Linked DNA regions of Bacillus pumilus. The protein of the gene in region 1 interacts with the protein of each later gene in a pairwise test. Links are inferred from orthologs where the notes say so. Each region holds a gene or a part of one and is shown on either strand. Other genes may lie near its edges.

Region 1 (3,154 bases):
GACACTCTTTGTGACGAGAAAGATACTGTTATCCTTGAGTCTATGGAATTCCCAGAGCCAGTTATCGATGTAGCAATCGAGCCTAAATCAAAAGCTGATCAAGATAAAATGGGTATCGCTTTAGCTAAACTAGCTGAAGAGGATCCAACATTCCGTACACAAACAAACCCTGAAACTGGTCAAACGATCATCTCTGGTATGGGTGAGCTTCACCTTGATATCATTGTTGACCGTATGAAGCGTGAGTTCAAGGTTGAAGCTAACGTAGGTGCTCCTCAAGTTGCGTACCGTGAAACATTCCGTTCTGGTGCAAAAGTTGAAGGTAAATTCGTACGTCAGTCTGGTGGACGTGGTCAGTTCGGACACGTTTGGATCGAATTCGAACCAAACGAAGAAGGCGCAGGCTTCGAATTCCAAAATGCAATCGTCGGTGGGGTTGTTCCTCGTGAATACATTCCAGCTATTCAAGCAGGTCTTGAAGATTCACTTGAAAATGGTGTATTAGCTGGATTCCCATTAATCGACATCAAAGCTAAATTATTTGATGGATCATACCACGATGTTGACTCTAACGAAATGGCGTTTAAAATTGCTGCATCTATGGCGTTGAAAAATGCTGTCAGCAAATGTAACCCAGTTCTACTTGAGCCAATGATGAAAGTAGAAGTCGTTATCCCTGAAGAATACATGGGAGACATCATGGGTGATATCACATCTCGTCGTGGACGTGTAGAAGGTATGGAAGCTCGCGGTAACGCTCAAGTTGTTCGCGCAATGGTTCCACTTTCTGAAATGTTCGGATATGCAACTTCACTCCGTTCTAACACACAAGGACGCGGTACTTTCACTATGCACATGGATCACTACGAAGAAGTGCCTAAGAGCATTAGTGAAGAAATCATCAAAAAAAATAAAGGTGAATAATTGATTTTGCCTTTAAACTAAAGTATAACTACTATTGAAGATCAGAAAGTGAGAGGTAACTCTTCACTTTCTATCACTCTATACCAAATACAATGAACCTTTAAGGAGGATTTTTAGAATGGCTAAAGAAAAATTCGACCGTTCCAAATCGCATGCTAACATTGGTACAATTGGACACGTTGACCATGGTAAAACAACTCTAACTGCTGCTATCTCAACAGTTCTTCATAAGAAGTCTGGTAAAGGATCAGCTATGGGATATGACCAAATCGATGGTGCTCCAGAAGAGCGCGAGCGTGGAATCACAATCTCAACTTCACACGTCGAGTATGAAACAGACACTCGTCACTATGCACACGTAGACTGCCCAGGACACGCTGACTACGTTAAAAACATGATCACTGGTGCTGCTCAAATGGACGGCGCGATCTTAGTAGTATCTGCTGCTGATGGTCCAATGCCACAAACACGTGAGCACATCCTACTTTCTCGTAACGTAGGTGTACCATACATCGTAGTATTCCTTAACAAATGTGACATGGTTGACGATGAAGAGTTACTTGAACTTGTTGAAATGGAAGTTCGTGACCTTCTTTCTGACTATGACTTCCCTGGTGATGATGTTCCAGTTATCAAAGGTTCTGCTCTTAAAGCTCTTGAAGGAGATGCTGATTACGAAGCAAAAATCTTTGAACTTATGGATGCGGTTGATGAGTACATCCCAACTCCAGAACGTGACATTGAGAAGCCATTCATGATGCCAGTTGAGGATGTATTCTCAATCACTGGTCGTGGAACTGTTGCTACTGGTCGTGTTGAGCGTGGACAAGTTAAAGTCGGTGACGAAGTTGAAATCATCGGTCTTCAAGAAGACAATGGTAAAACAACTGTTACAGGTGTTGAAATGTTCCGTAAACTTCTTGACTATGCTGAAGCTGGTGACAACATCGGTGCACTACTTCGTGGTGTATCTCGTGAAGATATCCAACGTGGTCAAGTACTTGCTAAACCAGGTACAATCACTCCACATAGCCGTTTCAAAGCTGAAGTTTATGTACTTTCTAAAGAAGAGGGTGGACGTCATACTCCATTCTTCGCTAACTACCGTCCGCAGTTCTACTTCCGTACAACTGACGTAACTGGTATCGTACATCTTCCAGAAGGTACTGAAATGGTTATGCCTGGCGATAACACTGAGATGGAAGTTGAACTTATCTCTACTATCGCTATCGAAGAAGGAACTCGTTTCTCTATCCGTGAGGGTGGACGTACTGTAGGTTCTGGCGTCGTTTCAAATATCATTAAGTAATAAACATATAAAAGAGACTCCTTGCAAAAGGGTCTCTTTTTTTGCTTTTCCAGATCAGAACGGCTACTATAAGCTATAGAATCTAAATGGAACCGAGAGGATCACTGGAATGGCGAAGACATATTTGAAGAAATGGTTAATCGGCGGGGTTGACCAATGGATTATGATCAAAGAAGATCACGCAAGTGAAGCGAAGCCTGTTCTTTTATTTTTACACGGTGGGCCCGGCTCCGCTCAAATCAGTTATATCGATTCGTTTCATGAGGAACTTAATCAAGATTTTACAGTTGTTCATTGGGATCAGCGAGGTGCGGGACTTTCCTATCAAAAGAACCTCCCCAATACTTCTATGACCATTCAGCAATTTATTGAAGATACGATTGAACTGACAGAGAAAGTCCTTTCATATCTAGGTCAATCAAAATTGTACATCGCCGGATATTCATGGGGGTCATTAATCGCCATACAAGCAGTACATAAGCGCCCAGATCTATATCACGCTTATTATGGAATTAGTCAGGTAGTAGATGTAATAAAAGAAGATATTGTGTCATACAAGCTTCTTTTAGAGAAATGCGAACGAAATCGGTTGTTTACTTGTTGCCTGCGATTACTGACGCCTCCTCCGTGGAAACGAATATCAGCTCATGCTCTGTTCTCTCTATATAAAGAGCTCGGAAGCGTAGGTCTCACACATAGGTGGAAGCCGCTGATTCAAATGCTACGCGGATTTCTTTTTAGTAAGGAATATCAGCTCAAAGATAAGTGGAATTTCCTTAAAGGACAGAAGCTTAGTCAGGACATGCTATGGAATGAATTGATGAATGAGAGCATTGAATACCGAGTTTCTACTATATTAATACCTTGTTACTTTATCATTGGTGAATATGACATGATTACACCAGTTGCTGTATCAAAACC
Region 2 (3,054 bases), 2.3 Mb from region 1 along the record:
AGTCCAAAGATAAAACCGAAAATCACACCATATTTTTGATTCACAAAAGCCGTCATAAATACAAGTGCGAGTAAGATGAAATGAGGAGCTAAAATTTGATTGTCTGAAACAAATGGGAGCTTCACTAGATCGACAAAAATACTGTCAAATACGAAGATAAACAACATGACGAAAGCAAGAAGGAAACGTCTCACGATCCTTCCTCCTTCGTCAATTCAGATGCATCTGCCGTACTTGAGCTGCGATTCACCACAATCACGCGGTCTAAATTGTTGAGTTCAGCCGCTGGTTCTACATAAATGATTTTTGTCAGGCCGTAATGATCTGGCTCGATTTCACTCACCTTACCAATCGTCAAGCCTTGAGGGAATACGCCCCCTGCTCCAGATGTTTCAACAAGATCTCCTTTTTTGACATCTCCATCTGCATCAGATTTCAGAATATTCATTGTCAGCATTTTTTTCTTACTGTCATAGCCGTTAATAATTCCGTTGAGTTCTTCTTTGCCCTTTTTCGCAAAAATTTTCGTTGAAATTCTATTATTTTGGTCAGTAGAGCTTAGCAACCTTACAGTCGAAGTAAAATTGTTGAGCTTATCACTTTCAATTTTCCCAATTAACGCACCACTCTCATTTGTGACCGCCATATCTTTGTCAACGCCTTGTTTTTTCCCTTTATCAATCATGACAAAGCTATCCCAAAGGGACGGGTTTCTAGCGATAACCGTTGATAGAATTGGCGTATAATCACGAATAGAGTTCACATAACCGAGCTGCTTGCGAAGCTTTTTGTTCTCATCTTCTAGTTCTTGAAGTTTCGCCTCATATTGGGTTTGTCCATCAAGTTTTTTTCGAAGACGTTCGTTTTCATCGTATGTGTTCTTTAAATCTTGTACGTTCCCATAAATACCGGCGATAAATTGTGATGGTTTATGAAAGACACCTTGAAAAAAGCCTGTCGTATCCCCCACTAATTTTTCCGGCCATGAAGCACCTCTGCCGCTTTTCACTGAAAAACCAATCATGGCCACCAGTACGATGACACAGACAAGGAGCAACATTAATCTTTTATTCATAAAAAACTGCGGCATGTCTTACACCTCTTTATTTACGCCCGATTATCGATTATCTTTTGATTTTCCTTTGAACAAATGAATATGCTCTAGTGCTTTTCCTGTTCCGATTGCCACACAGTCAAGCGGGTCTTCAGCAATAATGACTGGCATCTTCGTTTCATCACTAATGACTTTGTCAAGATTACGAAGCAATGCACCGCCGCCAGTTAAGACGATTCCACGGTCCATAATATCTGCTGCCAGCTCAGGCGGAGTTTTTTCAAGTGTCATTTTCACCGCATCAACAATTGTTTCCACTGTATCGCGAAGCGCTTTTGCAATCTCATCTGCTGTAATCGAGATTGTTTTTGGCAGACCAGTTAAAAGGTCACGGCCCCGAATATCCATTTCATCATGTACATCAGGCTGCGCAGAACCAATTTCCATTTTAATAGCTTCTGACGTACGATCACCGATCATCAGGTTATACGTTTTACGGATGTAGCTGCTGATCGCATCATCCATTTCATCTCCTGCCACGCGGATTGATTGTGATGTCACAATACCGCCAAGAGAAATAATGGCTACCTCTGTTGTACCGCCGCCAATGTCAACAACCATACTTCCTGTTGGCTCCCATACAGGCAGGTTAGCACCGATCGCCGCAGCAAATGGCTCTTCAATCGGGTATGCGTCACGTGCACCAGCTTGTCTTGTTGCATCAATAACTGCACGCTCTTCTACAGCTGTAATACCAGATGGTACACATACCATCACGTAAGGTTTACGAGCAAAAAGCCCTTTGCCTTTTAATGCTTGATTAATGTAATATTTCATCATTGTTGCTGTCGTCTCGTAATCTGCAATGACTCCGTCTTTCATTGGGCGAAGTGCCACAATATTACCAGGTGTACGGCCAATCATGTTTCTCGCGTCATTTCCAACCGCCACTATAGACTTCGTATCAGTTTCCAAAGCTACGACCGAAGGTTCTCTTACAACAATGCCTTTTCCTTTAATAAAAACAAGCGTGTTCGCTGTTCCAAGATCTATTCCAAGGTCTTTTGTACCAATTCCAAACATATGTATGTATCTTCCTTTCTTAAACCAAAATTCCCTTTAGGGAAAAACTCATAAACTCTATTATATCGTAAAACATTGAAAAAAAAAGTGTTACAAATACCCTTTTTCCTTCAAACTCACAAATTTTTGATCACCTATGACCAGATGATCAAGCAGCTGTATTCCAATCAGCTTTCCACATTCAAAAAGTCGCTGTGTAACTTCAATATCTTCCCTGCTGGGCGTCGGATCTCCAGATGGATGGTTGTGCACACATATAAATGAAGCGGCCGATCGTTTAAAGGCTTCTTTGAAAATTTCACGCGGGTGAACGATCGATGAATTCAGGCTTCCAATAAACACGGTATGTTTATGAAGAACTTGATTTTTTGTATTGAGATAAAGACAAACGAAATTTTCCTGTGTCAAAAATCTCATATCTTCCATCACAAAGTTCGCTCCGTCTTCTGGTGTGCGGATCACATAGCGGTTATCCGTCGTTTGATGGTGTAATCTAGTGCCGAGTTCTAAAGCAGCTAAAAGAGAAATCGCCTTCGCCTTTCCAACTCCTCTAATCTTCGACATTTCTTCAATTGAGGCTTCTTTTACAGAGCGAAGACCGCCAAATGTTTGCAGAAGTCTTGCAGAAATTTGGAGAACTGATTCTTTTTTCGTGCCTGTTCTTAGAAGAATCGCAACAAGTTCATGATTTGACAAACTGCTGGGCCCGTATTTGATAAATCGTTCTCTCGGTTTTTCATCATGAGGGAGATGCTTTAGCAGCATAGGGAAATCGTTCAGGATGACCACTCCTTTTAGAATTCCTTCCTGTCTTCAAAAAGGGGTGATTCCAAAGGTTTCAAGCACTCTGACTGTTTTCGCAATAGGTAGACCGACAACGGAAAAATAATCACCATCTATTTTTTGAACAAACAGTG
Region 3 (3,140 bases), 3.3 Mb from region 1 along the record:
CTGTCATCACGATCAGATTTTCACGTTTGTCTTTTCCTTGTACACGTTTCACCCAGCCATTTGCTTCTAGACGGGTTACGGTTCGGGTAATGGTTGGGGCTTCGACGTTCAAATATGTCCAAATGTCTTTTTGGGTTTTCGGGCCGAATGTATCCAAACAAAAAAGTACAGTCCATTGGGACATGTACAAGTCATAAGCAGCAAGCGCTTCGTTCGCCTTTTTAGACAGCAACCTGGCGCTTTGGTGTATTTGATGTAAACACTCTCTATTTAACGTATCCATATGATCACCTTTATTCAATATTTAGCTAGGTAAATAAAATCACCTTTTCTATTTTACGTGCTCGACCCATTCTTGTAAAGTGAAAATTTTCGCCACTCGAAATGATTGCATTTTCTGATAAATCCCTTGTCCCATCTTCATTTTTAGCATATTCCCTATGCAATGCTAATACACTGTTACAAACCTGACAAAGAGAGTGTTTGAGGTGAGGGATCGTGTTTGGCATTTACTACCTAATGGATGAGGAATTAAGACGAACAAGCGCCGCTGAAAATGGACAATATTGATACGGATCTCATTTCACACTTCTCACATCCATTTTAGGGAGGTCGAGTGGTGTGCACGATTACATCAAAGAGCGAACAATCAAGATAGGAAAGTATATCGTGGAGACAAAGAAAACCGTTCGTGTAATTGCGAAAGAATTTGGAGTCTCTAAAAGTACTGTACACAAGGATTTAACAGAAAGACTGCCAGAAATTAATCCAGATCTGGCTAATGAAGTGAAGGAGATACTGGATTATCATAAATCAATCCGCCACTTGCGAGGGGGAGAAGCCACTAAATTAAAGTATAAAAAAGAAGAAATTTTAGAAGGCGAGCCTGTGAAACAATAAGATTAGTTCTTTGTTCTTAAACATGATATATATATCTTCCTCATATCGGTAGTTTCTAACCACAAATTTTGTAAAGACTTTTGTAAAGAAATATCTTTTTTTCTGCAAATTATGATAGAATATATAATTAGGGCAGAATGTGGTATTTGCTATGGAAACAGATTTTCAAGGAGGATATATATAGATGTTTGCTAGGGATATTGGAATTGATCTTGGTACTGCCAATGTACTGATTCATGTCAAAGGAAAAGGAATTGTGTTAAATGAACCATCTGTTGTAGCTCTTGACAAAAACAGCGGGAAAGTTTTGGCTGTTGGAGAAGAGGCTAGACGTATGGTTGGACGTACGCCTGGGAATATTGTTGCGATTCGTCCATTAAAAGATGGCGTAATTGCTGATTTTGAAGTAACTGAAGCGATGCTCAAGCATTTTATTAACTCATTAAATGTGAAAGGGCTATTCTCAAAGCCGCGTATGCTCATCTGCTGCCCAACAAACATTACATCTGTTGAGCAGAAGGCGATCAAAGAAGCTGCTGAAAAAAGCGGCGGTAAGCATGTATTTCTTGAAGAAGAGCCGAAAGTAGCAGCTATTGGTGCTGGTATGGATATTTTTCAGCCAAGTGGAAACATGGTCGTAGATATTGGAGGCGGAACGACAGATATCGCTGTCATCTCAATGGGTGACATTGTAACCGCCTCTTCTATTAAAATGTCTGGAGATAAATTTGATCTGGAAATTCTCAACTACATTAAAAAAGAGTACAAGCTGTTGATCGGTGAACGCACGGCTGAGGATATTAAGATCCAAGTTGCAACGGTATTCCCAGACGCACGTCATGAAGAGATTTCAATTCGTGGACGAGACATGGTGACAGGATTACCAAGAACGATTACCGTCACAAGCAAAGAAGTAGAAGAAGCATTGCGTGAATCTGTATCTGCGATTGTTCAGGCTGCGAAGCAAGTTCTTGAGAGAACACCGCCTGAATTATCAGCTGATATTATTGATCGCGGCGTCATCATTACAGGTGGCGGAGCTCTTCTAAACGGGCTTGATCAATTGCTTGCAGAAGAGCTGAAAGTACCAGTTTTCGTGGCTGAGAATCCGATGGATTGCGTAGCTGTTGGTACTGGCGTCATGCTTGATAATATGGACAAGCTGCCAAAGCGTAAACTCAGCTAATGATGTCCCTCATTCTTTTTCGAAAGAATGGGGGATTTTTATTAAAGAACCCTGCAAATATGCCGATATATTTCATAGAAGATTGTGTTTAGGTCATGTGAAAGAATTTTAATGAGGTGAGCACGTGTTAAAAGGACTATATACCGCAACATCTGCCATGATCGCTCAAGAGCGGCGGACAGAAATGCTTTCAAATAATATCGCAAATGCGAATACGCCAGGATATAAAGCGGATGAGGGGACCATGCGGGCATTTCCAGAAATGCTGCTAAGCCGAATGGAGTCAGGACGTTTCCAAACTTCCTCAGGCAAAGGTTTTAGTGTTCCACAGCAAACGCCGATTGGCGGCATTAATACGGGGACATATATGCAGGAACTGATTCCTCAATTTACACAAGGAACTTTAAAAACAACAGATCAAACAACGGATGTCGCACTAGTCGAAAATAATGTGCCGATCAACCCGGAGACCAATCAGAAATCAGCGCTTTTTTATGCGGTCAATACACCAGAAGGCGTTCGTTATACGAAAAGCAGCTCAATTACAATGAACGCACAAAATCAGTTGACTATCAATGGACGTGCCCTTCTTTCTGTCACAGGTCAGCCAATTACGGTTCAGAGTGAGAATTTCAAAGTGAATGCAGATGGAACTGTGAGTGAAAATGGACAAAATCTCGGGCAAATTGATGTGCGTGTTGCGATGGATACAAGGAACTTAGCGAGAGAAGGAAATGATTTATACCGTACAGCTGATAACCAGCCCCTGCCAAGCGCAGTCAATAACGGTCAAATGTCCTATACGTTAAGTCAAGGTGTATCGGAGCTGTCGAACGTGGATGTGACGAAATCATATACAGAAATGACAACCGCCTATCGAGCATTTGAAACAAACCAAAAAGTGGTTCAGGCGTATGATAAAAGCTTAGAAAAAGCAGTGAATGAAATCGGCAGAGTGTACTAATCAAGACATGAAAAAGAAAGGAGGATTCTCATGCTTAGAACGATGATCAATGCAGCTGTATCAATGAACGAAGTACAAAAGCAGCTTGAT

Evidence for each region.
Region 2: the proteins of tuf (region 1) and CKW02_RS12810 interact in binary tests that used the Bacillus subtilis proteins (3 or more experiments, as listed by UniProt). The link is inferred for Bacillus pumilus from one-to-one orthologs.
Region 3: the proteins of tuf (region 1) and mbl interact in binary tests that used the Bacillus subtilis proteins (3 or more experiments, as listed by UniProt). The link is inferred for Bacillus pumilus from one-to-one orthologs.

Annotation. Positions count from the first base shown.
Region 1 is NZ_LT906438.1:135,054-138,207, forward strand. Bases 147-3,137 are described here. They hold tuf (elongation factor Tu), read left to right. Parts: upstream 147-1,042; coding sequence 1,043-2,233; downstream 2,234-3,137. Other genes in these bases: fusA (elongation factor G), read left to right, coding at 147-924; CKW02_RS00725 (alpha/beta fold hydrolase), read left to right, coding at 2,343-3,137. Also shown: more of fusA, read left to right, coding at 1-146; more of CKW02_RS00725, read left to right, coding at 3,138-3,154. UniProt on the Bacillus subtilis protein: GTP hydrolase that promotes the GTP-dependent binding of aminoacyl-tRNA to the A-site of ribosomes during protein biosynthesis.
Region 2 is NZ_LT906438.1:2,482,235-2,485,288, forward strand. The notes cover bases 128-3,018. They hold CKW02_RS12810 (rod shape-determining protein), read right to left. Parts: upstream 2,138-3,018; coding sequence 1,118-2,137; downstream 128-1,117. Other genes in these bases: mreD (rod shape-determining protein MreD), read right to left, coding at 128-194; mreC (rod shape-determining protein MreC), read right to left, coding at 191-1,090; radC (RadC family protein), read right to left, coding at 2,228-2,902; CKW02_RS12820 (Maf family protein), read right to left, coding at 2,951-3,018. Outside these bases: more of mreD, read right to left, coding at 1-127; more of CKW02_RS12820, read right to left, coding at 3,019-3,054.
Region 3 is NZ_LT906438.1:3,411,561-3,414,700, reverse strand. Bases 109-3,085 are described here. They hold mbl (cell shape-determining protein Mbl), read left to right. Parts: upstream 109-1,084; coding sequence 1,085-2,086; downstream 2,087-3,085. Other genes in these bases: CKW02_RS17815 (flagellar hook-basal body protein), read left to right, coding at 3,081-3,085; CKW02_RS17820 (flagellar hook-basal body protein), read left to right, coding at 2,211-3,050; spoIIID (sporulation transcriptional regulator SpoIIID), read left to right, coding at 622-900; CKW02_RS17835 (MarR family winged helix-turn-helix transcriptional regulator), read right to left, coding at 109-283. Also shown: more of CKW02_RS17835, read right to left, coding at 1-108; more of CKW02_RS17815, read left to right, coding at 3,086-3,140. UniProt on the Bacillus subtilis protein: Forms membrane-associated dynamic filaments that are essential for cell shape determination. Acts by regulating cell wall synthesis and cell elongation, and thus cell shape.